Regions from separate parts of the Virgibacillus kimchii genome, predicted to be linked through region 1. Evidence: a T-box and tRNA genes for the amino acid it is inferred to sense, from the RefSeq annotation. Region 1 holds a T-box; the other holds one or more tRNA genes.
What was found. The T-box of region 1 lies ahead of ACZ42C_RS06425 (valine--tRNA ligase). A T-box ahead of a tRNA ligase gene usually reads a tRNA of that ligase, here a tRNA-Val.
Positions count from the first base shown of each region.

Region 2: it encodes a tRNA-Val, which carries the amino acid that the T-box ahead of ACZ42C_RS06425 (valine--tRNA ligase) is inferred to sense. The anticodon was not compared.

Region 1 covers NZ_AP043951.1:1,243,233-1,258,890, reverse strand. The annotation lists gene yihA (ribosome biogenesis GTP-binding protein YihA/YsxC) at 1-119, shown strand, start outside; gene ACZ42C_RS06475 (LiaI-LiaF-like domain-containing protein) at 204-686, opposite strand; gene hemA (glutamyl-tRNA reductase) at 935-2,305, shown strand; gene ccsA (cytochrome c biogenesis protein CcsA) at 2,323-3,141, shown strand; gene hemC (hydroxymethylbilane synthase) at 3,178-4,107, shown strand; gene ACZ42C_RS06455 (uroporphyrinogen-III synthase) at 4,107-4,877, shown strand; gene hemB (porphobilinogen synthase) at 4,877-5,851, shown strand; gene hemL (glutamate-1-semialdehyde 2,1-aminomutase) at 6,049-7,332, shown strand; gene spoVID (stage VI sporulation protein D) at 7,541-8,599, shown strand; gene ACZ42C_RS06435 (hypothetical protein) at 8,921-9,937, shown strand; gene ACZ42C_RS06430 (hypothetical protein) at 9,934-10,122, opposite strand; T-box leader at 10,267-10,517, shown strand; gene ACZ42C_RS06425 (valine--tRNA ligase) at 10,588-13,233, shown strand; gene ACZ42C_RS06420 (ATP-grasp domain-containing protein) at 13,256-14,125, opposite strand; gene ACZ42C_RS06415 (ATP-grasp domain-containing protein) at 14,162-15,046, opposite strand; gene ACZ42C_RS06410 (bifunctional folylpolyglutamate synthase/dihydrofolate synthase) at 15,109-15,658, shown strand, end outside.
Region 2 covers NZ_AP043951.1:265,099-280,756, forward strand. The annotation lists gene ACZ42C_RS01535 (RluA family pseudouridine synthase) at 1-409, shown strand, start outside; gene prpE (bis(5'-nucleosyl)-tetraphosphatase PrpE) at 601-1,341, opposite strand; gene mgtE (magnesium transporter) at 1,548-2,930, shown strand; gene ACZ42C_RS01550 (CotO family spore coat protein) at 3,124-3,606, shown strand; gene ACZ42C_RS01555 (CotY/CotZ family spore coat protein) at 4,270-4,728, opposite strand; gene ACZ42C_RS01560 (hypothetical protein) at 4,921-5,157, shown strand; gene ACZ42C_RS01565 (hypothetical protein) at 5,377-5,631, shown strand; gene ACZ42C_RS01570 (DUF421 domain-containing protein) at 5,798-6,502, opposite strand; gene ACZ42C_RS01575 (GNAT family N-acetyltransferase) at 6,789-7,211, opposite strand; gene ACZ42C_RS01580 (YjcG family protein) at 7,208-7,726, opposite strand; gene ACZ42C_RS01585 (alpha/beta hydrolase) at 8,014-8,748, opposite strand; gene ACZ42C_RS01590 (ABC transporter ATP-binding protein) at 8,811-10,631, opposite strand; gene ACZ42C_RS01595 (ABC transporter ATP-binding protein) at 10,621-12,351, opposite strand; tRNA gene ACZ42C_RS01600 (tRNA-Val) at 12,751-12,823, shown strand; gene ACZ42C_RS01605 (transcriptional regulator SplA domain-containing protein) at 13,027-13,278, shown strand; gene splB (spore photoproduct lyase) at 13,271-14,299, shown strand; gene ACZ42C_RS01615 (MBL fold metallo-hydrolase) at 14,501-15,466, opposite strand.

The sequences.
Region 1 (15,658 bases):
ATATGAAGCGCGCGAGCAGCGCATTTCAGATAGAACAGGGCGATGTGCTCTTACCGTTCTCAGCGGAAACAGGAGAAGGAAAAGAGGAAGCTTGGCGGCTTTTACGGGCTTTTTTGTAGAAAGTGAAGGATAGGGGGGGAGGAACCTGGGAATGCACTAAATGTTCATTCCACTGAAAAGATTCGTCCCTCCTGCCCAGCCTTCTATTTCCCTCTTCTAAGCAAATAAATACCTATAATAATTAATATGATTGCCCAATACCTTTCCACTAATTCAAAAACAATATAAATCCAGCTTAACCAATCAGGCAAGTTGAAAGGGAAAAGCAGGAGAACAGCTAACCCTGAAAGCAATATTCCGATTAAAAAGCTATCCTTTGTTTTTGTAGATCGGATCAGAAATGCCATACCAATAATCAAAATATATACTGCCCAATGATCAATCCAGAATGTATAATGTTCCAAGCCGTGAAAATGAATGCCAATCCCCAATAGGACAATACCACTGAAAATATTCTGATAGCTCTTTGTTTTATAGCTATGTATTAAAAAGGCCAATCCAATAATAATAACAATCGTTTGCCACGAATAAAAATTTGTAAGAATAGGTACCTTTAATTGTCTGAGCAGAAAGAAAACACCTATTCCGATTAATATATAAGCTCCAATGGATTGCTGTTTTTTCAACGAACCCCGCCTTTCGCTTCAATTGCTTGCTTCTCACATTTTCTTATGATAGAGTACAACCGTATACAACTCCTATACGATTGTATGTAAGTAAAGTTTCAGATTCTGTTCACATTTTACCAGAAAACTGCTTTTTCGGCATGTTATAATAATGAATAAAGTGTATAAAATAATAACTTATATAATCATGGAGAATTGTCTTAAACATAAAGTTGTCATTTTAAAGTATTCATGTGGGGGTAGATCAAGTGCATATATTGAAAGTCGGCTTTAATTATAAAACAGCCCCTGTTGAAATTAGGGAAAAGCTTACATTTACAGAGGATTCATTGCATAAAGCAATGATTGAGTTAAAGGAACGGAAGAGCATTCTAGAAAATGTAATTATATCCACATGCAACAGGACTGAAATTTATGCTGTTGTAGATCAGCTTCATACTGGACGTTACTATATTAAGCAATTTCTATCCGATTGGTTCCAAATAGATAAATCTGATTTTTCGACTTATCTTCATATTACGGAGGATGACGGTGCGATGGAGCATTTATTCCGTGTATCCACCGGGCTTGATTCCATGGTTCTTGGTGAAACGCAAATTCTGGGGCAGGTAAAGGAATCCTTTCTCACTTCCCAGCAACTGAAAACAACCGGAACAATTTTTAATGAGCTGTTTAAACAGGCAATTACCTTTGGGAAACGAATGCATAAAGAAACGGCTATTGGCGAACAGGCAGTTTCCATCAGTTATGCTGCCGTAGAACTTGCAACAAAGATCTTTGGTGATTTGAAAAACAAACAGGTTGCAGTACTCGGAGCAGGGGAAATGGGAGAACTTGCACTTAAGAATATTCATGGTGCCGGGGCAACGAATATTACCGTCGTAAACCGGACATTGGAAAAAGCGGAAAAAGCCGCAGCACCATATAATGCAAAAGCGGAAACCCTGGATCAACTTGATAACCTCTTGGAAGAAGCAGATATTTTAATTAGTTCTACCGCTGCAAGAGACATTGTTTTGACAAGAGAAACTGTGGCTGACATTCAGAAGAAAAGGAAAGGCCGCCCTCTGTTTTTAGTCGATATCGCCGTTCCAAGGGATATTGATCCTGAAATAAGTAAATTGGATAATGTTTTTCTATATGATATTGATGACTTGCAGCATGTGGTGGATAAAAACCTTGAAGCTCGCAAGGCCGCAGCTGAAAAAATTGAGTTACTGCTGGAAGAAGAGATCGTGAATTTTAAAGAATGGGTAAAAACGTTGGGAGTAGTTCCGGTAATCTCGGCTTTAAGACATAAAGCCCTATCCATCCAGGCGGAGACCATGAAAAGCATTGAGCGGAAAATTCCCGACCTGACTGAACGGGAAAAGAAAGTTTTGAGAAAGCATACGAAAAGCATTATTAATCAGCTTTTAAAAGAACCGGTAACTCAGGCGAAAGAACTGGCGGCAAGTGACCAGGCAGAGGAATCCCTGGATTTGTTTATCGATATTTTCGGTATTGAAGCAGAAGTAAAAGAAGAATTTGAAAAACAGGCAAAAAAAAATGAAACGATGATAAAGTTAAAAGCGAATGAACGTGCATTTGCCCTGCGAAAAAAAATACAGACCATTTAAGAGGAAGGACACCCTATATGGCTGAATGGAAATGGGTATATGAAATCATTCTTATTTTGTATGTTTTAAGTCTCATCAGCTACTTTTATGACTTTATCTGGCATAATCGGAAGGTGAAGCAAATAGCCTTCCGGTTACTTACTATGGTTTGGCTTTTTCAAACCGTTTTTTTATTGTACCAGGTGCTTATAAAAAATAATATTCCGTTATTGACATTGAATGCCAGTTTGTTTTTTTATGCTTGGGTACTGCTAACGTTGGCAATTGTTTTTAATCGGTTATTATCCATTCATTTCATTGTGTTTTTTACGAATGTTTTCAGCTTTTTTGTTTTTCTTTTATATACATCCACTATAGCCAGGGAAATGCGGCAGCCGGAAGGGGCACAGTTTGCACATGAGATTTTAATCTCCCATATTACTTTGTCCATCCTTTCCTATGGGTTCTTTACAATATCATTTTTGTTTTCCCTTATGTATCTGATACAATATCGGTTGTTAAAAGAAAAAAGAGCCATAAAGTGGATTTGGCGCTTTGGGGATTTGCAGGCACTGGATATCCATGCGTTCCGTGCCATTTCCATCGGTGTTCCAATATTATTGATAGGAATCATTTTGGGGATAGTGTGGGCTTATGTTTCCCAGTCGGAATTTTACTGGGTGGATATAAAAACTATTGGATCAATACTTTTATTGGCAGTGTACAGCCTGTTCTTAATTCTGAGACTTGGAACAGGCTATAGAGGGAAGTCCATAGCAGTTTATAATGCAGCAGCCTTTTTATTTATGCTGATTAATTTCTTTTTATTCAGCCTGCTGTCCGGATTTCATATTTAAGCGGAAGCTTGGAGACCATGTTAAGGAGGAAAAAAGATGCGTAAAATTATTGTAGGTTCAAGAAAGAGTAATCTTGCCCTGACACAAACAAACTGGGTCATTGAGCAATTGAAAAAAGCAGGTGTAAAAAACGATTTTGAAGTGAAAAAAATCGTAACTAAAGGAGACCAGATTCTCGATGTTACCTTATCAAAGGTAGGCGGGAAAGGTCTTTTTGTGAAGGAAATTGAACAGGCGATGTATAATAAGGAAATTGATTTGGCCGTACATAGTATGAAGGATATGCCTTCAGAAATGCCGCCGGGACTTATGATAACGTCAATTCCGGTAAGAGAGGACCACAGGGATGCCTTTATTTCAAAAAATAATATAGCTTTACAGGACTTGCCTGAGGGTGCGATTATTGGTACCAGCAGTCTGCGGCGGTCCGCACAGATGCTTGCAGAAAGACCGGATGTACAAATTAAATGGATTCGCGGAAATATAGAAACCCGGCTTAAAAAACTGAATGAAGAGGATTTTGATGCAATTATTTTAGCGGTCTCCGGATTGAAACGGGTGGGATTAAGTGAAGATCTGATCACGGAATACCTGGAGCCGGATGTATGTGTGCCTGCTGTCGGCCAGGGAGCACTGGCCATAGAATGCCGTGAGGAAGATGATGAGTTAAGGGAAATTCTATCATCTATTCATGATGAATATACAGCCAGAACGATTGGAGCTGAAAGAACTTTCCTTCATTTACTGGAGGGTGGATGTCAGGTGCCAATCGGAGGTTATGCCTATTTGGAAAATGAGGATGTAGTCCTGACAGCATTGGTTGGCACGCCGGACGGCAAAACGATTCTTAAGGAAGAAGTACGCGGAGAAGATCCTGAAGCTGTCGGAAAAGAAGCTGCCGACCGTCTGATCAAACAGGGAGCAAAAGAAATTGTGGAAAGCGTAAAAGAGGAGCTTGACAACTGATGGTGTCATTACATGGAAAAAGGATTCTTGTAACGAGAGAGGAAAAGCAGGGGAGGCAATTCGCTGCGAAAATCCGTCAATATGGAGGGGTTCCGATTGAAGTACCTCTTTTACAAATTTCATGTAAAGATCATCAGGAGAATATTACTTTCTTTAAACAGTTGGCAAACTATAAATGGATATTTTTCACAAGTTCGAATGGAGTACATTGTTTTTTCAAATTAGCTGATTCATATCAAATCGATACACAGTTTTTAAAAACGGTAACCCTTGCTGCAGTGGGCCATAAAACAGGAGATGCACTAAAAAATCATGGGTTTAATGCTGCTTTTATTCCATCTGTTTATAATGCGGAAGTGATGGCAAAGGAATTTTTTCAGGTTTATAATGATGTGTCTCCTGTACTCATTGTCAGAGGCAGCAAATCCCTCGATATTCTTCCGGCTGCATTTGAAAGCCGATCGATAAAATATGATGCCATGGAAGTGTATGAAACAGGCTCCCGAATGGATATGAAATCACGTTTAAATGATACGTTGAATACAGGTGAAATTGATTTTATTACATTTACGAGCCCTTCTTCCGTTGAAGCATATCGTGCAATGGCCCAGGTGAATTTGGAAGTGCCGGTCGTATGTATTGGAACTACGACAGAAAAAAGAGCAAAACAATTAGATTTTCAATCCATATTAGTGCCTGAGGAGTTTACTATAGACGGAATGATTCACAGATTGGGAAAGTATCTTTCGAAAAAGGAGCTTGATGAGTAATGACCAATAGTTTTGACCGTCACCGAAAATTACGCACTTCAAGTGCAATGCGTTCTTTGGTACGGGAAACCCATCTTCACGTTGATGACCTGATCTATCCATTATTCGTTGTGGAAGGGGAAAATGTAAAAAACGAAGTACCTTCCATGCCGGGAATTTTTCAAGTATCCCTTGATCACCTGCAGGAAGAAGTGGCGGAAGTTCAGCGTTTGGGGATTAAAGCAGTGCTATTGTTCGGAGTGCCGAAAGAGAAGGATGAAAAAGGAACCGGAGCGTTTATTTCCAGCGGTATTGTTCAGGAAGCTACTCGTTTTCTGAAAAAGGAATTCCCCGAAATACTTATTATTGCCGATACCTGCTTATGTGAGTATACTTCGCATGGTCATTGCGGCGTCATTCATGAAGGGGACGTGGATAATGATGAATCGTTAAAGCTGCATGCGAAAACAGCTGTGTCCCAGGCGGAAGCGGGAGCGGATATTATTGCTCCATCCAATATGATGGACGGGTTTGTTACCGTAATTCGTGAGGCGCTCGATGAAGCAGGTTATCAAAATATCCCAATCATGTCCTATGCCATCAAGTACGCCTCTGCTTTTTATGGTCCGTTCCGTGATGCAGCAGACAGCACACCGCAATTTGGTGACCGCAAAACATATCAAATGGATCATGCCAACCGTCGGGAGGCATTGCGTGAAGCAGAATCGGATATGTTGGAAGGTGCAGACTTCCTTATTGTTAAGCCAGCCTTTTCATATTTGGATATTATTCGTGACGTGAGGAATAATTTTGAAGCACCTGTAGTTGCTTATAACGTAAGTGGTGAATATTCCATGGTAAAAGCTGCAGCGCTAAACGGCTGGATCGATGAAAGGGAAATTGTACTGGAAAAGTTGACATCCATGAAGCGGGCAGGAGCCGATTTAATTATCACATACTTTGCAAAAGATGCAGCAAAATGGTTGAATGAATAATATAAGCTGAACCATTAAAATCAGAGATGGATTTTGACCCCCTGATCGCTGGTTGAACAATTCTGGTTCTTTTACTGGCTGATGATTCTTATAAAACTACTCAATGGCCATTCATGGAATGCGATCCAGGGACGTTACAATATTATTGGCCGGCCAATATAACCTGCAATAAACTAATGAGGTAAGGGTGATGATGAATGAAATTCGATAATTCTGTTGATGCGTACAAAGAAGCTGTTGAGTTAATGCCGGGGGGAGTAAATTCACCGGTCCGTGCCTTTAAATCTGTTGGCATGTCACCGATTTTCATGGAATCGGGCAAAGGATCCAAAATCAGGGATATTGACGGAAATGAGTATATTGATTATGTATTAAGTTGGGGACCTCTTATTTTAGGACATGCTGATGACCGTGTTGTGGGCAAGCTGCAAGAAACAGCTGCAAAAGGAACAAGCTTTGGTGCCCCATCTATTTTGGAAAATAAATTAGCTAATCTTGTTATTGAACGTGTACCTTCCGTAGAAATGGTTCGCATGGTAAATTCAGGGACGGAAGCGACGATGAGTGCGTTGCCTTTAGCAAGGGGTTATACCGGAAGAGACAAGATCCTTAAGTTTGAAGGCAATTATCATGGGCATGGGGATTCTCTGCTTATTAAAGCAGGATCCGGAGTGGCTACTTTAGGTTTGCCGGACAGTCCAGGTGTACCTGAATCCATTGCGCAAAATACGATTACTGTTCCATATAATGATATGGAAAGTGTAGATTACGCATTTAAAGAGTTCGGAGAAGATATAGCCGCTGTTATCGTGGAACCTGTTTCCGGAAATATGGGTGTGGTTCCTCCGGTTGATCAATTCCTGGAAAAGTTAAGAAAAGTCACGGAAGATAATGGCTCCCTGCTTATATTTGATGAAGTAATGACAGGTTTCCGGGTAGGATATAAATGTGCGCAGGGGCATTTTGGCGTTACCCCTGATTTAACCTGTTTAGGAAAGGTGATTGGCGGAGGTCTGCCAGTAGGTGCATACGGTGGTAAAAAGGAAATAATGGAAAAAGTAGCACCGACCGGTAACATTTATCAGGCAGGAACACTTTCCGGTAATCCGCTTGCTATGACTGCTGGCTATGAAACATTAAGCGCATTGGATGAAGAAGCCTATACGGAGATTAATAAAAAAGCAGACCGATTAGTGGAAGGATTCGAAAAAGCAGCAGCAGCATATAATATTCCAATTCATATAAACCGAGCAGGTTCCATGGTTGGCGTTTTCTTTACAGACGAGAAAGTGATCAATTATGAGACCGCACAATCATCCAATTTGGATCATTTCGCTAAATATTACCGGGCAATGATCGAAAAGGGCGTATTTTTGCCACCTTCGCAATTTGAAGGATTATTTTTGTCGACTGCTCATACAGATGATGATATTGAAAAAACAATCGAGGCTGTTGACTATGCATTCTCTAAGTTAAATTGAATATATTGTAGTAAGAGTACAAAGCTATTCCTTCGACGGGGAATAGCTTTTTTTAATTGCAGCAGCAGTGCAGTCGGCCTTTCGTCCACAAGTATTGCACTTATCAACCTGCCCCAGCAGCACTTAAATTAGCATATTCTTGCATGCAGGTTCATATAGTTAATTTAGACAGGAATATATGGAGTATATTAGGAAGGGAGGAAATCCGTTGTCACAAGGAAATCAGACATTCCGTTTTGAATTGAATGAATCCATTTATTTTGAAAAAGGACAGGAAGTAGATGAAATGAAAGGAATTTCACTTGATCCGGATATAACCATAGAACCATATAAGGACTATATTTCAATTAGAGGGGTCATTGAACTTAAGGGGGAGTACCAAAAGAAGACTTATGAAACAGAGCAGGAAGAAGAAGTAATTAATCCGGATCAATTTGAGTCCAAACATTATGTAGAGCGGGTCGTTGATTCAGACGATGGAGATACGACGTTCATCCATCGTTTTCCTGTGGAAATTTCTGTGCCAACTTATAGAATCACAGATTTAAATGATGTGACCGTCTATATTGAATCCTTTGATTATGAATTGCCGAAAGAAGATTTACTGAGGCTGTATTCCACCATTGAGATTCATGGCATTCATGAAACGATGAAAGATCAGGAAAACGAAAGTATGGAGGGTTCACGGAAAGAAGAGGAAACGGAAGACATAAGGGAAAATGAAAGTTTTCAATTCGAAGTGAAGGATCAGGCTGAAACTTCTTCTGAGTCATTTGAGTCTCTTCATACAGATCATTTACCGGTTTTGGAAGAACAAAAAGAAATACCGGAAGAAGAAAATGCTAAAGAGGAATCCGGAGAAAAAGACAGGTGGAAGTATAAGGAAACAAAAACATTAAAAGAGTTTTTTGCTCAAATGCCTTCCAGTGAGTCGGAAAGCAGTTCTGCCTCCAGCTCAGAATCAGATATTTCTTCAGAGGGATGGTTGGAAACATCGGAAAATGAATCTTCGTCGATGACTTACGAAATCAGCAGTGATGACAGAGAAGAAAAGTTGGAAGAAGATGTGGATTATTTATCCGCGATGTTCCGCGCAGAAGAGGAAGAAGAATTTGCAAAGGTCAGGTTATGCATTGTGCAGGAAAAAGATACGATTGAAACAATTGCAGAGCGGTATCAGGTAACTGCATTGCAATTAATTAAGCAAAACGGGCTGGACAATGATTTTGAAATCAGAACAGGACAATTATTATATATACCATACTAGATAAAGTACTTCAGTTTCATTTGAAGAAAGTGAAAAACACAGACATGGGCAGTGCGGATTATCTTATCAGGAAACCGCTGCCCTGCTTGTGTGAAGCTTACTTAGTTATACCATTTTGCTACTGTGATGTTAAAGTAGCTGGGGGGAGCAAAATTTTTACAGAAGTAATAGATGTCTTATATCTTAGCTGGAGCAACATACGGAGCTTTACTCACTTTCGGCTCCATTACTTGCCCTTTGGAATATGAGGTTTGCATCGTCGTGCAAACCAGCTTTCTGTTTTTTTAAAGGCCAAAATAGTTTTATAGGGGCTGAATAAACATGGAAATTGTTCAAAAAGTGCTTGCTGCCTATAATATATACCCACTGCATATCGAACAAATCACTGAAAATGTGTATAAAGTTAGTGATGGGAACAGGGACTATGCCTTAAAAAGAAGCATCCTGAATAATGAGCACGAAGCCCGGATATGGAAGCACGTATATGAACAGGCATACCACCAGAATCTTAATTCTGTGTTACCGGTATATCTGACAGCAAAAGGGGAACTGTATGCAATTCAAAATCAACATATTTATTACTTGAGTCCTTGGCTGGAAGAAGCAGTGGTACAAAAGGATAAAAAAACGATTGAGCAATTTTATCGCACAATCGCATATATTCATGCCAGAACAAGGCAAGTACAAACTGCTGAGACATCGGAATTTCTCCCTGGTTTCCGGGAATACAGATCATATTGTGATCATGTACAGCAATCACTTCTCGGATTTGTGGAACAATTTGAGAAGAACCGATTTATGTCCCCATTCGAATTGTCCGTCTGCACCCATTTTCGAGACGTCGAGTACTCTCTCATGGAAATGAAGAGACGCATTGAGCAATTAATGGAAATAGAGGAGGATACGATTCCATGGAGTATAAGCTTATGTCATTGCAATTTGGAATTCAGTCATATGTTAAAAACCCGACAGTTGCATTTGATTAATTGGGAAAATGTACGATATGACAATCCAACAAGGGACTTGGTCTCCTTTTATAAGAATGAAATGAAAAACTATTATGCTCCAACAGATGAAGCCATTGATTTATTCAAAAATTATATGAATGAAAATGAATTAACCAAAATAGAGCTTTACATACTTACCATCCACCTTTTAGATCCGACCCCCTATTTAACTATCGTGCAAAACTACACTGAGCGCAAGTCCGGTGAATCAATGATGCATCAAACGAAAATACTTCAGCAAACCTATCGGCAAATACTTTTCGGGTTAAAGTGGTCCCGGTATGTGGAAAACGAATATGATACATTGGATTTAGATGAACTGGATAGTTAAATCCAGCCAAGAGAAAAACAAATATAAATAAACACGATGATACCGAGCAGAAAGACATCCAAAGTTGTCGGGAAAAATAATGTGCGAACCAGCTGGAATATAAGAATCGGCAGCGTAACTTTTTCTGCTATCAGAATGCATTTTAACGCCCACGGCGGCAGGCGGTAACGATAATATCGAGCCATGTCCTCACCTCTTTTCGGAAGGTTTCATTTTCAAGGAACTTTATAATATACTATGTATAGGAAGAGGTACTTTGTGCAACAACTTTAATAAAGGCTTGACGCGTCACAAACTTATCGATAAAATATGTTGTAACAGTCAATAATTTAAATGTTATGATAGGGAAGAGTACAGGAAAAACACCAACAGAGAGGGAATGATTGCTGAGAATTTCCCGGAATGTTTTTGCTGGAAGGTCGCCCTGGATACAGCTTCTTTGAACTTGCAGTAGATGATACTGTAACAGTAGAAGAGTGCCGGTAAATGTACCGTTAAAACAATGAAGTGTACAGAGGTGTATTTACTGATCTGTAAACAAAGGTGGTACCACGGAAATCATGCCCTTTTCGTCCTTTATTAAGGATGCAAAGGGTTTTTTTGGGTTAAAAAAAGTACCATATATATTACTTTAAAAGGAGGCAATTTTTGTGGAAAATAAAGAAAAAGCATCACTTTCACCGAAGTACCATCCCGCGGAAGTGGAAAAAGGACGTTATTCATTTTGGCTTAAGGGAAAATATTTTGAAGCAACCGGAGATAAGGATAAGGAACCATTTACGATTGTCATTCCGCCGCCGAATGTAACCGGGAGACTTCATTTGGGTCATGCCTGGGATACCACGATGCAGGATACGATTGCCCGAATGAAACGGATGCAAGGGTACGATGTATTGTGGCTGCCGGGTATGGACCATGCTGGTATTGCCACTCAGGCCAAGGTAGAGGGAAAGCTGAAGGAACAGGGCACAAACAGATATGAGCTTGGCAGGGAGAAATTTTTGGAAACTGCCTGGGAATGGAAAGAAGAATACGCAGACTTCATCCGGTCGCAATGGGAAAAGCTCGGTCTTGGCCTTGATTATTCACGGGAGCGTTTCACCCTGGATGAAGGTCTGTCCAATGCGGTTAGAGAGGTGTTCGTAAAACTGTATGAAGAAGGCCTGATTTACCGTGGAGAATATATTATCAACTGGGATCCGAAAACGAAGACAGCACTTTCGGATATAGAAGTAATTTATGAAGAAGTACAGGGTAAATTCTATCATATGCATTACCCGATCAAGGGCAGTGGTGAAACGATTGAAATAGCGACAACGAGACCGGAAACGATGCTTGGGGATACCGGAATCGCTGTTCATCCGGAAGATGACCGTTACAAGCATTTAATTGGTAAAAAAGTCATATTGCCAATAGTAGGTCGGGAAATTGAAATTGTTGCTGATGATTATGTTGACATGGAATTTGGTTCCGGCGCTGTCAAAGTGACGCCTGCACATGATCCAAATGACTTTGACATTGGAAACCGTCACCAGCTGGAGCGCGTATTGGTCATGCATGAGGATGGAACCATGAATGAAAATGCAGGCAAATATGAGGGGCTTGACCGATTTGAATGCAGGAAGCGGATAGTAAGCGATCTTCAGGAACAGGGTGTATTGTTTAAAGTGGAAGATCATACACATCAGGTTGGCCATTCGGAAAGAAGTGGTGCAGTTGTGGAGCCATACCTATCAACGCAATGGTTTGTAAATATGCAGCCGCTTGCCGACGCTGCCATTGAGCTGCAAAAAGAAGAAGAAAAGGTAAACTTCGTGCCACCAAGGTTTGAACGGACCTATTTAAACTGGATGGAAAATATTCGTGACTGGTGCATATCCAGACAGCTTTGGTGGGGACACCGGATCCCTGCGTGGTATCATAAGGAAACAAATGAACTTTATGTTGGCAAAGAAGCACCTGAAGATATTGAAAACTGGGAACAGGATGAAGATGTCCTTGATACATGGTTTTCTTCTGCATTGTGGCCATTTTCCACGATGGGCTGGCCGGACGAAGAATCAGCGGATTTTAAGCGTTACTTCCCGACAGATGTGCTTGTTACCGGCTATGACATCATTTTCTTTTGGGTAGCCAGGATGATTTTTCAATCAAGGCAGTTTACCGATGAACGACCATTTAAAGATGTACTTATCCATGGACTCATCCGGGATGCGGAAGGCCGGAAGATGAGCAAATCACTCGGCAATGGGGTAGATCCGATGGATGTCATTGAAAAATATGGAGCTGATTCCTTACGTTATTTTCTGCTGACTGGTTCCACCCCGGGTCAGGATCTGCGTTTCCATTGGGAGAAAGTGGAGTCCACTTGGAATTTTGCCAATAAAGTCTGGAATGCAGCCCGTTTTTCATTGATGAATATGGAAAACTTTGCGTATGAGGATATTGATCTGTCAGGGGAGTTATCACTTGCTGATAAATGGATCCTGACCCGCTTAAACGAAACTATCGAGCACGTAACAAGAAATACGAATAAATATGAATTTGGAGAAGCCGGACGTCACTTGTATAATTTCATTTGGGATGAACTTTGTGATTGGTATATTGAAATGGCTAAGCTTCCGCTTTACGGAGAGGATGAAGAGAAAAAACAAACAACCCGTTCTGTACTGGCATATGTTTTTGATCAGACGATGCGTTTGCTTCACCCATTCATGCCATTTATTACAGAGGAAATCTGGCAGCAGCTTCCGCACAAAGGAGATTCCATTACTGTCAGTGATTGGCCTAAACCAAGACAGGAATTTCATGATGAACAAGCTTCCGAGGAAATGAAACGTCTTGTTTCCATTATTAAATCTGTGCGAAATATTCGGGCAGAAGTGGATACACCAATGTCCAAAGAAGTAACGCTGCTTATCCAGCCTGAAAATGATATGATTGTTTCGGAACTTGAAAGAAACCGTGAATATTTGGTCCGCTTCTGTAATCCGGGCGAATTGATGATTTCTGCAACTATTGATGTCCCGGAAAAATCCATGTCACAGGTGGTAACAGGCGCAGAATTGTTTCTGCCGCTGGAAGGGCTGATTGACATTGATCAGGAACTGAACCGGCTGGAAAAGGAACTGGACAAATGGACGAAAGAAGTACAACGTGTTCAGAAGAAGCTGGCAAATGAAGGGTTTGTCAATAAAGCACCTGAAAAAGTAGTGGAGGAAGAACGGAAAAAGGAAAAGGATTATTTGAATAAACAGGAAAAAGTAAAAGCTCGGATAGAGGAGCTAAAAAGATAGTAAAAAGCGGAATTTCAAAAGATTACTTGAAATTCCGCTTTTTCAATTGTCCTGTAATATGATGCGTGTATTTATGAAGTATATTGATGTCGCTGACGGCCGACAATGTTCTTGAACCAACTACATCTTCTATTTCATTAAAGATAAGTTCCCCGTCCTTACCGACTAAAAAATCTATCCCTGCCATCCCAAAATTAAAGGCATGCATGATTTTTTTCACCATGGCCCGCTCCCCATCTTTCAAATGGTAAAGGGAAGCACTGCCGCCGAGTTTAAAGTTTGCCCTGAAATCGTGTTTGTTTTCTCTAAGGACCGCACCGACAATTTCTTTCCCGACAATAAAAATGCGAATGTCTTTTCCAAGCTGCACATTACATCTTTGAACGATTAATTCCCGTTCAGACAAAACTTCCATGCAGGCCAACAGATCAATTCTATTCTCAATAAGAAACACCCCAGTACCGCCTTTTCCTGTATTTTTCTTTACAATAAATGGGTATTCAAACGGCTGTTCATTATATAATTGCTCCCTATTGGTAAATACAGTGTCCACCATGCGGATGTCGAGTTCAGATAAATACAGATGTGTAAGTGCTTTATTATTACTGATCCGGGAAATATGGGAAGAATTAAAAACAGATATCCCGCATGTTTCCAAATGACGGCTTAAAAAAGGATCCATTGTTCTGACAATGGCAGTATCGGGCATCGTTACTTTCTTATCCCCTATGCAGATGGTCGGTTTATTATCTTTCATCCCAAGTTTCAATTCTTCCCGGAAGACTAATCTAAGGGACATATTTTGTAAGCGTGCTTCTTCGATAAACCATTCAATAAACGATTGGTTCTCATTTGCATCTTCTTTTGCATATATGAGCCATCCTGAAAACATATGGGTTTCACCTCTTTATGAAACCGGAGTAACCGGCTATTCTATTTTCTGCAGAATATAATCCATTATATAATCTGCGACATTAATATTTGTACAGTCGTACATATTCCGAATATGGGCATTGGAATTCACTTCACAAATAAGAGGGGAGTCTTCCGGACCGAATAATAAATCCACTCCGGCAAAATCAGCACCGATGGCTTTCGTTGCTTGAATCGCCAATTCTTTTTCCTCTTTATTTGCTTCATAAGCTTCCATTTTGCCTCCCGCAGTAATATTTGCCCGAAAATCAGTGTAAGAGATCCTCTTCATCCCGGCTACTACTTTATCGCCAACAACATGGAGCCGGATGTCCCGGCCGGAGCTTGTGGAGATGAATTCCTGAAAGACAAATGCTCTCTCTTTTAAATCCTGCACCTTTCTAATAAGCTCTTCTTCGCTATGAATGAGATAAACCTGTTCACCAAATGATCCGTATGCTTCTTTGACCACCATCGGAAAGCCAAGCTTCTCCATGGCTCTTGAAATAATATGATGGTCAGTTACACCATTTCCAAATACTTTTGGATAAATAATGGTTTTCGGAATCGGAAGTTTATGTTTTATTAAAGCCAAATACGTAGCAATCTTATCGTCACTTATATCTATTGTACCGGCAGAATTAAAAACCGGTATTCCCATTAATTCAAGCTGCTTCGCCAAATAAATATCCTTGTCAGTAAACACAACGTAATCCGGAATATTCTGCTGTTCAATGAATTGCAGTTCTGTCTTCCCAATTATTACCGGAAGCTCATTGTTTTTATAAATGGCTGTCGAGGATTTTCTTTGTAACGCAGCTTCCTGTATCCATTCAGCAAAATCGAGAAATTTATTTCCCGGCAGACTGCCGTTATAAATAATCCATCCATGTGCATGCATTGCAAAAGTCCTTTCTGTTATACTGTAATAGTCATTATGTTGATCAGAGAGGGGCTGGTTACATGTTTCAAAACCTTCAGGAGGCTGAAGCATTTCTATCAACCAGAAAATCATTGGGTATTAAACCAGGCTTGGAAAGAATGCAAAAATTGCTTCAAAAGGCTGGTAATCCCGAGAAAAAAATCCGGGCTGTTCATATTGCGGGAACCAATGGAAAAGGCTCCACGGTTCAATTTATAAACTCTGCACTTCAGGCCAACGGCTATCAAACAGGAGTATTTACATCACCAAGCCTGCAAGGTTTACCTGGTTATATATATCATAATAATGTTCCGGTTGAGGAAGATATCCTGATTGAATTATGCAATCAGCTGTACCCCGGCATTAAACAAATGGACCGCGATGGTGCCGCTCCTACTGAATTTGAAATTATCACCGTACTTGCTTTGATGTATTTTGAAAAAAATGTTGATTTAGCATTGATTGAAACCGGAATGGGCGGGAGACTGGATACGACAAATTGCTTGGATCCCCTACTTTCCATCATAACAAATGTTTCTATTGATCATATGCAGTTTCTCGGTTCAACCATATCAGAAATAGCCTATCATA
Region 2 (15,658 bases), 980 kb from region 1:
GTCCGGGGAAGTCCATCGGCATTACCAGGCTTTGGTGGAAGGAAGGCTTTTGGAAAAGGAAGGAACGATCGATTTGCCTATCGGGAGAAAAGAAGGTTCTATCATTGAACGGGCAGTTATGGAAAATGGGCAAAAGGCAGTATCCCATTATCAAGTAATCAGTGAATTTCCGGGTTACAGTCTTGCCCGGATTGAACTGGAGACGGGGCGAACCCATCAGATCCGTGTTCATTTTTCCCATCTCGGCCATCAGCTTCTTGGTGATACGCTTTATGGTGGAAAGCACGATCAAATAAAAAGGCAGGCTTTACACTGTGTGGAATTGGGTTTTCCGCATCCCGCCACAAAAGATTATATGCAGTTTACAACAGACCTTCCCCCTGATATGAGGGGGTTGATTACGGGGTGACCCGGGTTTTCTGTAAATAAGCTTGCGTAACTTCAACTGGAATGGTTCAGATTGTCCCCAGGACAACTGAAAAAGTTTAACCGTCACGCAAAGTGTTGCTAAACAAATAAACGGCTTATGAAATAGGGCTGACGCTCCGCCCCCATAAAATAGTTGTAAATATGCTAAACGTAATAACTTGGCCATTCATACTATGGAATCGGTCGAAATTTTTCCTCGGTAAACGGCTGTTTGGATGGTACCGAGACGGTTTCTTCTTCGGGTAATCGAAAAGCGGTTAAAGCGTTTCCGAATACACAGCCAGTATCAATATTAATCGTTTTATTAACTACCCTTGGATTTTTTACCGGAGTGTGGCCGTATACTATCCACTGGTTTCCCTTGTAATATTGAGCCCAGTCCCTTCTTACAGGGCGGCCGTCCGGATGTTTTTCTCCTGTAATATCACCGTAAAGGACAAAGGTCTTCACCTTTTTATCTGTGCGGCCGATGAGTGATTCTTTAATACCTGCATGGGCAATAATGGCTCCAGCTTCGGGGATTTCCAGGTAAAGTGGTGCTTCTTCATACAATTGTATGAAATGATTGCGGAGTGTATTTTTTTCATCGGTATTCAGCGCTTCGTATTCGGCCGCTGTAGTTTCCAGACCGTTGTTCAGTTTAACGGGGTTTCCTTTAAAAAAGCGGTATAACTTATCGCAATGGTTTCCAGGCACATAATAAGCATTTTTGTGAATGGTTACCATTTCATAAACGAGTCTGATTACCTCAATGGAAGCGGGTCCACGATCTGTAATATCTCCAAGAAAAACTGGCATTCTTTCTTCCTCATGTTCATAGCCGGAGGAAGTGCGGCGATAATTCAATTTATGAAAAAGATCATGCAGTTCCTCCAGACATCCATGAACATCTCCAATAATGTCTATCTTCATAAAAATAATGCTCCTTTCTCGGTCCTGTTTTAGAATTGCCCGATTATCCCCACTATTTATATTGTCTCATTTACAGCAAATGAAACCAAACGTATACATTTATTAATACTAAGATGCATAGAAAAATGTTAGAATGACGTTGGGAGCGGAGACCATAAAAAAAGTGTAAGCTGCTCCTTTAGGTAAAGGTAAAGGTGTGAGGAAATATGCAACCAGCAAACAAATATGATGAAAATTATGAAGTCCAGTACGAAAAACATTGGAAAAAGTTAAACAGTGCATTGGATAAGGATGATATGGGTGATTTTCGCACTGTTTTTCTTGATATGCATCCGTATGACCAGGCTGTATTTTTTACAGAACAGAAAAAAGTAGACAGGCTGCAGATTTACACTTATCTATCTCCGGAAGAAATGGCGGAAATAATGGAAAGTCTGGATCTGGAAGAGACGGTCGAATATATACCCGAGATGGATCCGCGATTTGCTTCCATGGTATTGGCAGATATGGCCGTGGACGATGCAGTCGATATTTTAAATGAACTGGATAAAGATAAGGTAGCCAGCTTTTTGACGATTATGGATAAAGAAGCTGCAGAAGACATTAAACATTTGCTGCATTATGAAGAAAAAACTGCAGGAAGTATTATGACCACTGAATTTGTTTCCATATACAAAAGCCAGACTGCCAAGGAAACGATGCAGCTATTGAAGGAAGAGGCGCCGGACGCCGAGACAATTTATTATTTATATGTGCTGGACGAGATGAAACGGTTGGTAGGGGTACTATCATTGCGTGATTTAATTATTGCTGAGGAAAACACTTTAATTGAAGAGATTATGAGTGAAAAAATTATTGCTGTTTCTGTGGCGAAAGATCAGGAAGAAATTGCACAAATGATGCGGGATTATGACTTTCTGGCCTTGCCGGTTGTTGATTTTCAGGATCACTTGCTTGGAATTATTACGGTAGATGATATTTTGGATGTTATGGAAGAAGAGGCGAGCGAGGATTACAGTAAACTTGCAGCAGTTACAGATACAGAGCGGGCAGATGATAATGCAATTATATCTGCAAGAAAACGGCTTCCATGGCTCATCATATTACTGTTTTTAGGTATATTGACAGCCAGTTTGATTGGCCGTTTTGAGGAAACCCTGAATGAAGTAGCCATATTGGCGATATTTATTCCGCTTATTGCAGGAATGGCAGGAAATACAGGGACACAGGCCTTGGCGGTGGCAGTACGCGGTATTGCAACCGGAGACTACGAGAAACAAGGAAAAATGAGGCTGTTTTTCAGGGAAGCAGGTACAGGGATGATTACCGGAACCGTATGCGGTGCACTCATCACCCTGGTTATTTTTCTATGGCAGGGAGATATCTTTTTGGGGCTGCTCGTTGGTGTTTCCATTATGCTTACCCTGATAGTGGCTACACTGGCAGGCTCCATCATTCCCATGCTGATGGACCGGCTGAATATTGACCCGGCCGTAGCCTCAGGACCTTTTATCACTACAATTAACGATATCATTTCCATCCTTATCTATTTCGGTATGGCCACCACCTTTATGGGACTATTAATCTGACTGGAACGTTCTAAAAGACTGGAAAAAAGCACAACTGACAGTACATGAAACTGACAGTGGTGCTTTTTTTATGCAAAACTGCCGAATGAAAAATAAAATGACGAAGCCAGTTTTCATGCCAGTCTCGGGATTAACATTTTATAAATGTAGGTCATATACTTTATGGAGAAGTCATGTAAAGGAGAGAAAGTGGATGGCAAATAGAAAATATGCAAGGGACCCCATGCTTTATATTCAACAACCTGGAAGTAAAAACCCTCGAGCTTCCATGCAATATAGTTATAGAACGAAAAAAGTACCTTCCAGTCAAAGTCTTGAGGGAGGAAGTATAAGAAGCCGTAATTTCATTAATGAGGAAAGAGAATTGCATGAAAGGGAAGAAAAGTTGAAGGGAGAGCAGGAAGAATCGGAAGGGGAAGACTTTTCTCCCGCAGAGGAAAATAAAAGAATAAGTTTCAATGAACGGACCTTGGAGGAAAAAATATCCTATTTCACAGATGCTCCTACTTATGCCCCTAAGAAAAGATGCGAGATAAAAACGGATAATAAAACCTATCGGGGGATTATTACAGACAGAGATGAAGAGCATGTATTTGTTCGAGTGGGAAACAGGTCAAAAGCCATGAAAATTATGATAAATGAAATAACAAGCATCAGACTTCTTGGCTTTTCGTAATTGGTAAAGAGGTTGTCGGTAAAAGTTTCCATTTTATCGGCAACTTTTTTAAATGAACTTGATTTACACACACACTTCTTTGGACAGGTCAAATAAAGACGTAACGTTTACGGTAATTAAAAAAAATTCATTATACATACAGCCTGATCAAAAAAATTGAGGCTGGGACATAACTATAACGTCTAGAAGAAATTCCGAACAAATCATGGTGATAGAGTATCACCGGCCGCTCCGGGAATACACTTCACTTTCACCACGGGCACAAGTGCGACATCTAATCAAACTCCCGTTGGTCGTTTTCTTAGTGTCTTCTTTGCCGCAGGCGGCTGATGAGCCTCCTTGCCCCGACAAGGGGTATGCCGACGTTGCCCGCAAAGGGCGTTTTTAGTCGGCCTTCATTAATGTTGCCCTGCGGGGTCTCATCGATGCCTTTTATCCTGCTGGACAAGTAACGCTTCGGCAGCATTACATCTTCGTGAGAAAATGCATAGCATTTTCAAGGAGTCTCCGTATATTCCCGGAGCTGGGCAAGTGGTTTGTTTGGTTTTTTCTCCAATAAAATTAGTTATGTCCCAGCCTCTCTATAAACAATACATTTAGCCTATCGTGTTACACCAAGCCTTTCATGTTTAATAAGCAGTGAGAGGACAGTAGATGAAAGGATTAGTTAATTGCACTTATTGCCGGGAGGCAAGTTACGTGACAGAAGCAGTCTAAGTCTACAGTTATGCATATTCCAGTAGCACGTAAGTTTTTGGTTTTCTGATCGACAGGGCTTTTCGGATCTCTGTTTTCATCTGCAGGGTCTCTCAGCAATTCAACAACAGCACAGCAATCTTTATCTACTGATTTTACACGGAAGTAAAAGCTTCCCATGACATCTCCTATACGGTCCTGCAGTGCACCATACCCCTTAAATGGTTTACAATCTTTGCAGTAAAGGATCACCGGTACCGTATCCAATCCGTTTGTTACATCAGTTTCTCCCAGTAAGTCGCTGATGGACTGCTCGCAGCTGGTATCACAGCAAGTTTCCACCACATCCTGTTGGGCGTCAGCAATTTCTCTTAGAATGTCACATACACAATTGTCAGTGACACGATCTTTTTTTCCACAACCCATGAATAATTACTCCTTTCAAGTGGTATTGACTTAGTTGTCTCTAATAGAATATGTCGTCTCCCCATGTTTGTGTAGGCATTCATAATAAGATACCTGCATAATTATTTTTAAAATTCAGGGCTGATGACCATATCGGAATAAATAATCTTACATAGACTATTATCGATAAAAATTATTTGGGAGTGATTCTATATGTCTGGTAAAAAACAGGTGATTCACGTAAAAGACCTTGTTATTAAAGCAGATAATGTCATATTAGACACACCGCAACGGCGCCGCCCGCCACGTCACCCGCTTTTTGGATTTCCGGAAGACAGACGAGAAGGAAGGCAAGAGGAAGATGAATCATCAAGCTCCGGTCTTGATTTGGAAAGCAGAGATGAAAAGGGTAAAGATGATGACGAGCGAAGACCATTTTCATGGATATAAATTAAATTCAATTGAAGCAGCTGCTCGACTGGCTGCTTTTTATTTTCTCTCTATCAGGAAGCCGTTTCAGAAGTCCTGAAACATTACTGTTCAAGTATATAAAGTACTTGACAATAAAGAAAGTAAATTTAAAATATATAAAAAGGTTTTATTTTTTCTGTAACCGGGTATAGTTAAATGAATGGTTGTTTTACAAAATCAAGGGTGGGAGGGAGCGCCATGGGTTATATTTTGCCGATCGAACATCATACTTATAAAAATTATCATAACCGCATCATCAAACAAAAAAAGAACCCATATGTGATTGAAAAACCATTCCATGTCATCCTTGAGGAAAAACATCAAAAGTTATCAAGTGAATATGATCGTATAAATAACACGTATCGAAAGGTCTCCCCGCCAAAGTCTTACACACAAAAGGAGGCAGATATGAGGTGGATGGGGAAAGGGAGGCACATCAGCCAAAAAATATAACTTGTCAAAACAAATAGCGGCCCCATTATACAGAGATATAAAATGAGGCCTATTATTAGAGGCTGAGACACAAGTGGATATTATTCAAGAAGCGAATTTCCATATAGTCTCTGTTAAAGTTCGCTTTTTCTTGTTTAGTCAGCTGTTTTTTGTAATAACTTTTTTATTAATCATAACGCTCATGGTTACGATTGACAAATGGCAGTATGAATAACTTCTTTCCTTTATTATATTCTGCATAAAAAACGTCTTCCACATTTTCGTAGTCCTGTTCTTTCAGCTGTTCCATCAGCCATTCTTCTGTCAGATTTTTTTCTTTCAAGTTATCATAAATAATTTCTCCGTCATTAATCAGGGTGGTGGACAAATCAACTTTTTGCGGCTTTACATTCAAGTCACTCCTTGTGGGTGCCTGGTAAGGAGCTTTTTTTAGAACCGAAACAGTTCCATTTGTTTCCAAAATGGCATGTTCTACTTCTTCCAATGAAAAGACATCTTTTGCTCTTAATAATATTTGCAGCTGATTAACGTCAAGGTTGTTCTTTTTCATCGTGTCACGGATCAGTTTCCCATTATACATAACCAGGTCGGGACTGCCTTCCAGTAATTTCCTTGTCCGTTTAAACTTTTGGGTGATAATTTCCGTTAAGTATAATAAACCTCCCCAAAGGGATACCACAAAAGCAATTTCGGGGATGCCAGCCTTTTCATCAAATAAAGCATTACCGACAAGTTCTCCAAGAATTAATGCAGAAATAAAGTCAAATGGAGTGATTTGGTTTATTTGCGTCTTGCCAAGTATTTTGGTGAGTGCAAATAAGGCAACGAAACCGAATAATGTATCGGCTAGCATGGATAAATAGCCTGTCACAGCGATCATCTCCTTTTTACAGTCAGCTATTAGTGTAACCGCGAAAGGAGAATGCAATGCATGTAATTAATTATCATTGGGCATCATGGATCAGAACTCATTTCAAGTTATTGGAGAAATTGAAAAGGTGATCTTCTCTGCAGAAAGTTTCCGGGAGAGTTGATGCTTCATATTAAATTGTAGCATTCAAAAGGTGATCCATATACCGAAGGAGTAAAAGTCAGAGCACTGAACCTGAAGCTGAAATGCCCCTCACTCCAACGAAGTAAGGGGCATACCAAAACCTTTATAATTCTTTTGTCATCGCAACATGCGGGATACCTGCGTCCATAAATTCCCCGGATACAGTTTGGTATCCGAGTTTTCCATAAAAGCCTTCTGCATGTGTCTGTGCATGTAGCTTCGCCTTTTTATAGCCATTTGCCATAATTTTTTCTTCCATTGCATGAATAATTTGCTGTCCATAATGTTTCCCGCGATGTTCTTTAAGAATACAAATACGTTCCAGTTTTCCATAATTATCAGCGAATCGCAGCCGACTGGCCGCAATTGGAGTTTCGGCTTCATATCCGACGAAATGAATAGCCGTCTTGTCATGTTCATCAATCTCTTCTTCAGTAGGTACTTTCTGTTCCTCTACAAATACCTTCATCCGTACCTGATAAGCATGATCAATTTCTTCTTTTGTTTCGGCTACAATTATATTCACACTTTTTCCTCTCCAAATACGAACGTTTCATGTACGGTCCATGAACCATTTTCCAGCTGATATAATAATTGGAAACGATCTACAGTATCCTCGAATTTTATATTCTTCATGCCCAACTGGCCAAAAACATCAGAATACTCATCATGGGACAGCTTTTGTGCAATGGTAATATGCGGAACGAAGGAATGCTCTTTTTCTTTCGGGAACTTCCCTTCATGCATTTTATCGTGCAGTTCCTGTAAGACCTGTATCGGTTCAACCTTAAAATAAATCGTGTTCGTTACAGGGGCAAAAGTGCTCACTTTATTTACATTAATGGTAAAAGGCTCTGTCTCATTGGCAATTTTTTTAAGTTCAACGGTCAATTCATCAATTAGCTTTTCATCTGCATAAAACGATTCTTTCAGCGTAAGATGCGGTGGTATTAATGCATAGTGAGGATCATAACGTTTTCTATATGAATTTGCTTCATCCTGTACTTCTTTTGATGGAAAAATAGCTATTCCGACTTTAATCATAAAAACCCTCCTTTAAATTTTGCGTTTGCTCGATATAAAATATAGTTCCGCATACAAGTAAAAAATCTGTTTGTGTGTTTATCCATTATAACAAATAATCTTCCATAATGAGAGCTATTTTTGGCAAGGATAACTTTTTTGCCTGAAAAATGCAACACAAGCTTGTCGTTCATTGCAAGAAGCTCTTAAAAACTGGTTTCCCGGACAGTAAAGAAGTTATAAAACATCTTCATGGTTCCTGGCACATGGGTGTGGCCCTGTAGGCTTGGTGACAACCAGGTCTTTTAAGTAAAATGACCAAACATTGTCTTCAGCAGCCGCTTCATATCTTTTTGCCAGTATTTCCATGTATGGTTACCTTCTTCCAGTTCATGATACGTATAACTTGCCCCTTTATCAACGAGAAGCTTGTTTAATTCCCGATTGGGTTCCAGGAAGTTCATAGTCTTGTTATCCGTCATTTTAACGTCGGTTTCCTTTGTGCCGATTGTATGATAAATATCCATGGAGTATAAATGACCTGTGTCCTTTACTGTATCCAGCACGGTGTCATCCACATATGGTGATTGCATAATTACTTTGCCAAACGTATTTGGATATTTGACAGCTGTCATTAGAGCAAGGGTTCCGGCAAGTGAATCTCCCATCAGTGCTCTCGTATATCCCATATTATAGGTTGGAAGTTCCTCATCAAGAAGAGGAACTGCTTCACGGACTAAAAATTTTATATAATTTTCATTTTGTTTCCCTTTAGGATGATATTTTTCCCTCCGGTCGTATCTATCCTGATAATGGATGCCGACAAATACAGTATTGGTAATTTCCCCTGCATCATGCAATCGGTCGCTTAACGTAGCGATTCTTCCCATTTGGAAGTAATCATCCCCATCCTGCATAATACATACCGTGTATTTATAAAGATCCGAGAACTTTTCCGGTTTAAATATTTTCATGGTCATTTTTTCGTTCAAATACTTACTGTCTATTTCTCTCTCTGTCATCGTCCCTTTTCTTCCCATAAATATAACACTCCAAATCTAAATTCTTCCACGCGTTTGTTCTTATCCTATTATAATCATAATTAATTGGCTTTATCTAATAATTGACCTCTGTAAAGGCCATAATAGTTGCCGCGCTGTTCCAGCAGCTCTTCATGCGTACCTTGTTCAATAATTTTTCCGTTTTCCAGCATGATGATCTGATCTGCCTCCTGAATGGTGTTCAGTCGGTGGGCGATAACGAAGCTCGTTCTTCCATGCATCAGACGTTTTAAGGCATCCTGTATTTTTAATTCCGTAATCGTATCAATATTACTTGTTGCTTCATCCAGAATAAGGATGGCAGGTTCCGCCAGCAAAGCCCGGGCAATGGTTAGAAGCTGCTTCTGCCCCTGGCTGATGCCGCTGCCTTCCTGATCCAGCATCGTGTCATAACCGTGGGGAAGTTTTTCAATAAAGTCATGGGCATTGGCATCCTTTGCAGCCTGTATTACATTCTCATCACTGGCATTCAGCCGGCCATAGCGGATATTCTCCCGAATGGTTGCGTGGAATAAAAAGCTGTCCTGCAATACAAAAGCCATGTGCCGGCGAAGGCTGGAACGCTTGATGTTTTTTAAATCTGTTCCATCCAATGTTATGTTCCCTTCATCATAGTTGTAAAAACGTGATATCAGATTAATAATCGTTGTTTTGCCTGCACCGGTATGACCGACAAAGGCAACTGTCTCTCCCGGTTTTGCTTCAAAGCTGATATCCTTTAAAATTGCCTCATCTTCATATCCGAATGAAACTTCTTTAAAAGAGATATGTCCTGCTGTTTCTGATAATTCCTTTGCATGCTCTTCATCCGTTTCTTCCTGCTTTTCATCGATGACATTAAACACCCGTTCCGCACCGGCTACAGCGGAGAGCAGCATATTAAACTGGTTGGACAGTTCATTGAGCGGTCTTGTAAACTGACGAGCATATTCGGTGAAAATAACGATCACACCGACAGTAATCCAGCCGTTAATGGCAAGAATACCACCAACAAGCGCTATTAAAGCAAAACTGAGGAAGTTCAGCATGTTCATCACTTTTGGAATGAATCCGGAAATCGTCAGTGCCCAAAATCCGGAACGGTTCAGGTTATCATTCCGCTCCTTGAACTCATTGATGACCCGCTCTTCCTGGGAAAAGGTTTTTACGATATGCTGACCGGATACAATTTCCTCAACATATCCATTTACCTCACCCAAATCATTTTGCTGCAGCTTATAAAGCGGGCCGGTTCTTCTCGTAATCCAGCGCATGCCATAGAACATGGCTGGAATAATCGACATCGTTACTACCGTAAGAAGCGGACTCAAATAAAGCATAACAGCAACCGTACCCACTAATGTCAGCACACTGGAAAAGATTTGGATCACTGACTGGTTCAATGTATTATTGACATTATCAATGTCGTTGGTGATCCGGCTCATCAATTCCCCGTGCTGCCGCTTATCAAAATAAGAGATGGGGAGCCGGTGAAACTGATGAAAGAGATCTTTCCGCAGGGAATGCACCGTATTTTGTGCAATCCCGACCATCCAGAAGTTCTGCAGGAAAATGGACAGGGAATGAAGCACATAAATAATAAACAGCCAAATGATTACTGTCAGCAAACCAGCGGTTTCCCTCGTTACGATAAAGTCATCCACTGCCATTCCAATCATAAACGGGCCTAAAAGCGCCATCGCTGAACTGATCAGCACCATGAAGATGACCAGTATCAGTCTGGCTTTTTCCCGAGCCAAATAGGACCAGATGCGTTTAATGGTTCCTGCTGTATTTTTCGCTTTTCTTTCTTTTTTAATATTAATGGTATCAAGTGGAATCTTTTCATATTGAAAAGGCTCTTTGAACTGGTTATTCTGCATATGCATACTCCTTTCCAAATTGGGATTCCACAATTTGTTTATACAATGAAGAAGATGCGAGCAGCTCATCATGTGTGCCGATTTCCAAAATCTCTCCATCATCCATGAGTAAAATGCGATCGGCGCTTTTGGCTGTAGAAATTTTTTGCGTAATAATAAGTGTTGTGCATTGATACGTCTGAATGGCCTCAAGCAAACGTGATTCCGTTGCGAGGTCCAGTGCGCTAGTGCTGTCATCCAGCATCAGTATTTTTGGTTTGCGGATGAGCGCCCTGGCAATGGAAATCCGCTGCTTTTGACCACCGGATAAATTTACCCCTTTTTGCCCGACTTTTGTCTCGTAGCTGTTGGGCAAATCCATAATTGTATCATGAATTTGCGCATCGGTTGCCGCTTTTACGATTTCCTCTTTCGTAGCACCATTTTTCCCCCAGGCAATATTATCCGTAATTGAACCGGTAAACAGGAGCGGACTTTGCGGAACATAACCAATACTCCCACGCAGTTCATCCATTTCATAGCTGCTGATATCTCTTCCATCAATAAAAATTTTACCATCTGACGGGTCATACAACCTTGGGATCAGTTGAAACAACGAAGTCTTTCCTGCACCTGTAGCACCGATCACTGCAAGCTTTTCCCGTGCCCCCACTGTAAAGGAAACATTTTTTAATGTGTTATCTTCTGCAGCAGGATATTGAAAGGAAACCTGCTGGTATTCTATCTTCCCGTCATAAACCTGTGCCCGCTTGTTTGTACTCTTCTGATTCGGGGTATCCGTATCCAGTGTAAGTACCTCGCTTAAACGGTTGGCAGATGCTTTCATTCGGGAGAAGGCCATAATAATAAATGTAAACATGGAAATCGACATGGCCACACGCATCGCATAATTTACAATCGTTACTACTTCCCCGACGGAAGTTTCGCCGGCGGTTGCCTGCACATTTCCAAACCAGATAATAAAAATCAGACTTAAATTCATGACAAATAATAAAATAGGCATGGAAGATTCAACAAATCGAAACGTTCGCCTGGTACGCACGGCAAGTTCCGTATTGGCGTCCATAAACCGCTCTTCCTCATGGTTCCTTCTAAAAAAAGCTTTTATCAGTCGCATGCCGGCAAGGTTTTCCTGCATGACACGGTTGACATTATCCACGCTTTTTTGAACTTTATCGAACATGTTTCCGGCAACCTTCAGCACCCACAAAAGAAACATAATAAGCAGGGGAACAGTCACGAGAAAAATAAGTGCCAAGCGGGCATTGACGATAAATGCCATCGTCACCCCGCCAATAACGATCAGCGGTGCTTTGGACATAATTCGCAGTGCCATGAAAATCGTATTTTGTATTTGCCGTACATCATTGGTAAATCGGGTAACCAGCCCGGATGTCGGATACATATTTAAGTTGGCAAAAGAAAACGCCTGTATTTTTTTAAATAATTTTTCCCGTATGTCCCGGGCAAATCCCCAGGCGGCATGGGAGGCGTAAAATGAATTAATAATACCGGCAACAAATGATATAAATGCAAGGCCAATCATGATACTGCCCCACATGATAATATTTCCGATGTCCTGATTCACAACCCCGTCATTAATCATCATGCCAAGGAAAAAAGGAAGCAAAAGCTCAACGGCAAGCTCCACCAGCATCAGCAGAAACGCCAGGGCGGCAGGAAGTTTATACGGCTTCAGAAAAGAAAAAACAGTTTTCAAAATGACCCTCTCCATGCTAAAAAAATAAGTGTTATTACATTATAATGTGAAAAGTCCATAGAATCCAATCTTTTATTTCGTGTTTCGAATCAATTTGCGGCAGGGAAGTGGTTATGGGGAGATTGGAGGGTTTTTTTATTGCGGGTTTGTGATTAGAGGGGGAGGTTGATTCACTGATGAAACAGGAGGGAGCGCGGGGAAGTGTGGATAAATTAAGGATAAAGGCTGGGGAAATAGAGTTGAGCGCTGATCAAACGATCGGAACTATCTTTTATATTTTATGAGAATAGCCGGTTGGTTTTGCTATAGTATAAAACATTGTGCGGTTCTATATTCTGGATTTATCTATTGACATATTCGCCCATATTTAATATATTAAGTCTAGCAACAATTTCATACGATTCCGTAGCTCAGCTGGGAGAGCGCTACCTTGACAGGGTAGAGGTCGTTGGTTCGAGCCCAATCGGAATCACTACTTTTAAAACGCCATTACCTTCATAAGAGAAGGGGTGGCGTTTTTATATCTCAAATACATTGTTTGTCAAGGCAAGAAAAAATGCAATGATGAATACCCTTGATGTTGAACTTCTTTATTTTAACACCCCCTAAACATAATTTGCCAAACATGCGGAAACAATAAGTGATACTAAAAATAAAGAAGTTAGGTGGTATCATATGGAACATCAATTTGAACCGGGTGAAGTTGTGTATGTCATCATTCGAAATCCGCATGCGCAGGATGTTGCTCATGTTCAGCAGGCAGCCATTGTGCAGCATCCCGAAAAACCTAATGAATTGGCGCTTTTTTCACATGAACACTATTATCCACTTACAGATGAATTTGCCGTTTTTCCTACAGAAGATGAGGCTGAAGCGGCGTATCAAGAAGCGTTTGGCAGTATAGAAGATGGTGAATTCCATGGTTAAGCCGTTTATGCCTCAATTGGTTTATGCAGAACCTCGGGCATTGGAATACCCAAATGGAAAGCGGCTGATTTCAAAATTTGAGGATATGGGAATAGAAATACGCAAAACAACTTCACATAATCAAATACGCAATCTGCCAGGGGAAAATCGCTTTCAAAAATATCGTACCGCCAAGTCCACATTAGTGGTAGGTGTGCGGAAAACATTGAAATTTGATACTTCCAAACCCTCGGCCGAGTATGCCATCCCGCTTGCGACAGGATGTATGGGGCATTGTCATTACTGCTATTTACAAACGACGATGGGCAGTAAACCATATATACGAACCTATGTGAATGTGGATGAAATTTTTGACGCTGCTGAAAACTATATGAATGAACGGGCACCGGATAGTACAAGATTTGAAGCATCCTGTACATCTGACATTGTGGGTGTGGATCATTTAACGCATCATTTAAAACATGCTATTGAATTTTTTGGTAAGTCTGAACACGGAAAGCTCAGATTCGTTACAAAGTTTGCACATGTGGATCATCTGCTCGATGCAGATCACCGTGGCAAAACCCGCTTTCGTTTCAGTATAAATGACGATTATATCATCAAATACTTTGAACCGGGGACCTCCAGATTACATGAACGTATAGAAGCAGCAGCGAAAGTAGCTGAAGCCGGGTATCCATTGGGCTTCATTGTGGCCCCCATTTACCTGCATGACAACTGGGAACAGGGGTACTTGGAAATGTTTGAAAAACTGGAAGCTTCTCTGCCCACGTATGCGAGGAAGAATTTGACTTTTGAAATGATCCAGCACCGTTTTACGAAGCCTGCTAAACGGGTGATCCAGGAAAACTATCCGATGACAAAATTGGAATTGGATGAATCTAAGCGGAAAACAAAATGGGGACGATATGGCATTTACAAATATGTATACAAGGATAAAGAGCAGGAAGCAATAAAAGGTACGATAGGCGGCTATGTGAGACGCTTTTTTCCTGAGGCTGAAATTGAATATTTCACGTAATGTGCTCCATTGGAGGGGCTTCTCAAACATCCCGATCAATACAATAGCAGCGCGTTTCATTCTCGGTTTATGAACCTGATAAATTATTACCGTGTTGCTGTTTTATACTATAATTCCTGGAAGAGTTCTTCTTTCTCTTCCAGGAAGCATCGTACAGTTCTTGGGTATTTTCATCCGCTTATTTCATAGTGCCCTTTTCTCTCATCGTTTAAGAGCATAATGCCAAACCCCATTGATCATCTCTTTCGTAATCTGTTGTTTTTCTTCCAGATAATCCAAATGTCCGACTATTTCCGACATTACTAAGGAAAATTGGTTGTGATATATTTTTTCATAATACGATTTGGCTATTTCACTCCCGGTGACATTTCCGTCCAGTATAGTTTTCTTTAGCTTTTCAGCTTTTCTGTCAATACCGACCAATCGCTTCTTCAGTAATTCATCTGGTTCTTCTATGACTTTACCGTGGCCTGAATAAACTCTTGCAAGATGCAGAGCCTGGATTGTCTCCAGTGACTTTTTATGCTGGCTCACAGTAGGCAGGCGTTTGCCTGAATAATCCGGTTCAATTAATGCATTACTGGAGATGTGTTCGATTAATAAATCACCGGAAAAAAGCTCTCTTTCATTTTTATCAAATAATGCAATCTGGTCTGGCGCATGTCCTGGTACTTCAATAACTTTGAAGACTTCATGCTCTTTTCCAATTGGGATTATCTCAGGTTTAATGGACTGTGCACTGTTTTTTTCAATAGCCTCTTTTAAATGGGCTGTCTGCTTTTCTCCTTCCTCTCCACATCCCATTTCACGATAAAGTTGCGCAAAAAAATCTACTCTCATTTCGAGAAAATCCCGATCTCTTTTTAGCCGGGGAATGGCTTCCTCGGAAGCGTAAACAGGAATCGGATGTTTGTCCGTAATCCCATTGACAAGTCCAACGTGGTCAACGTGATTATGCGTTAGAATGATCTCAGTAAGATCATTCAAAGAGAATCCATTTTCTTGTAAAACGGTATGTAACGCTTCTCTGTTTTTCTCATTAGGCAAACCGGCATCAACGAGCATCAGCGATCGGCTTGTTTCAATTAAATAAAAATTTATTGATTTTAAAGTAGAATTCACATCTACCATGATGGGATGAATTTTATATCTTTTGTTATTTGACACAAGCGGTGACTCCTTCCAAGTTAAGCTATCCATTCATTTAACTATATACAGTGTAACATTGTTCCGAATATTTGGTGTAAATGTAAGCCTGACAGGATAAAGTTTGTTGGCTTCAGTCGTTGTGAATCGTTATATTAGAAGGGCCTGTATCCTTTGATGGAGGGCTACAGACACCTATATTGACCGGACTTT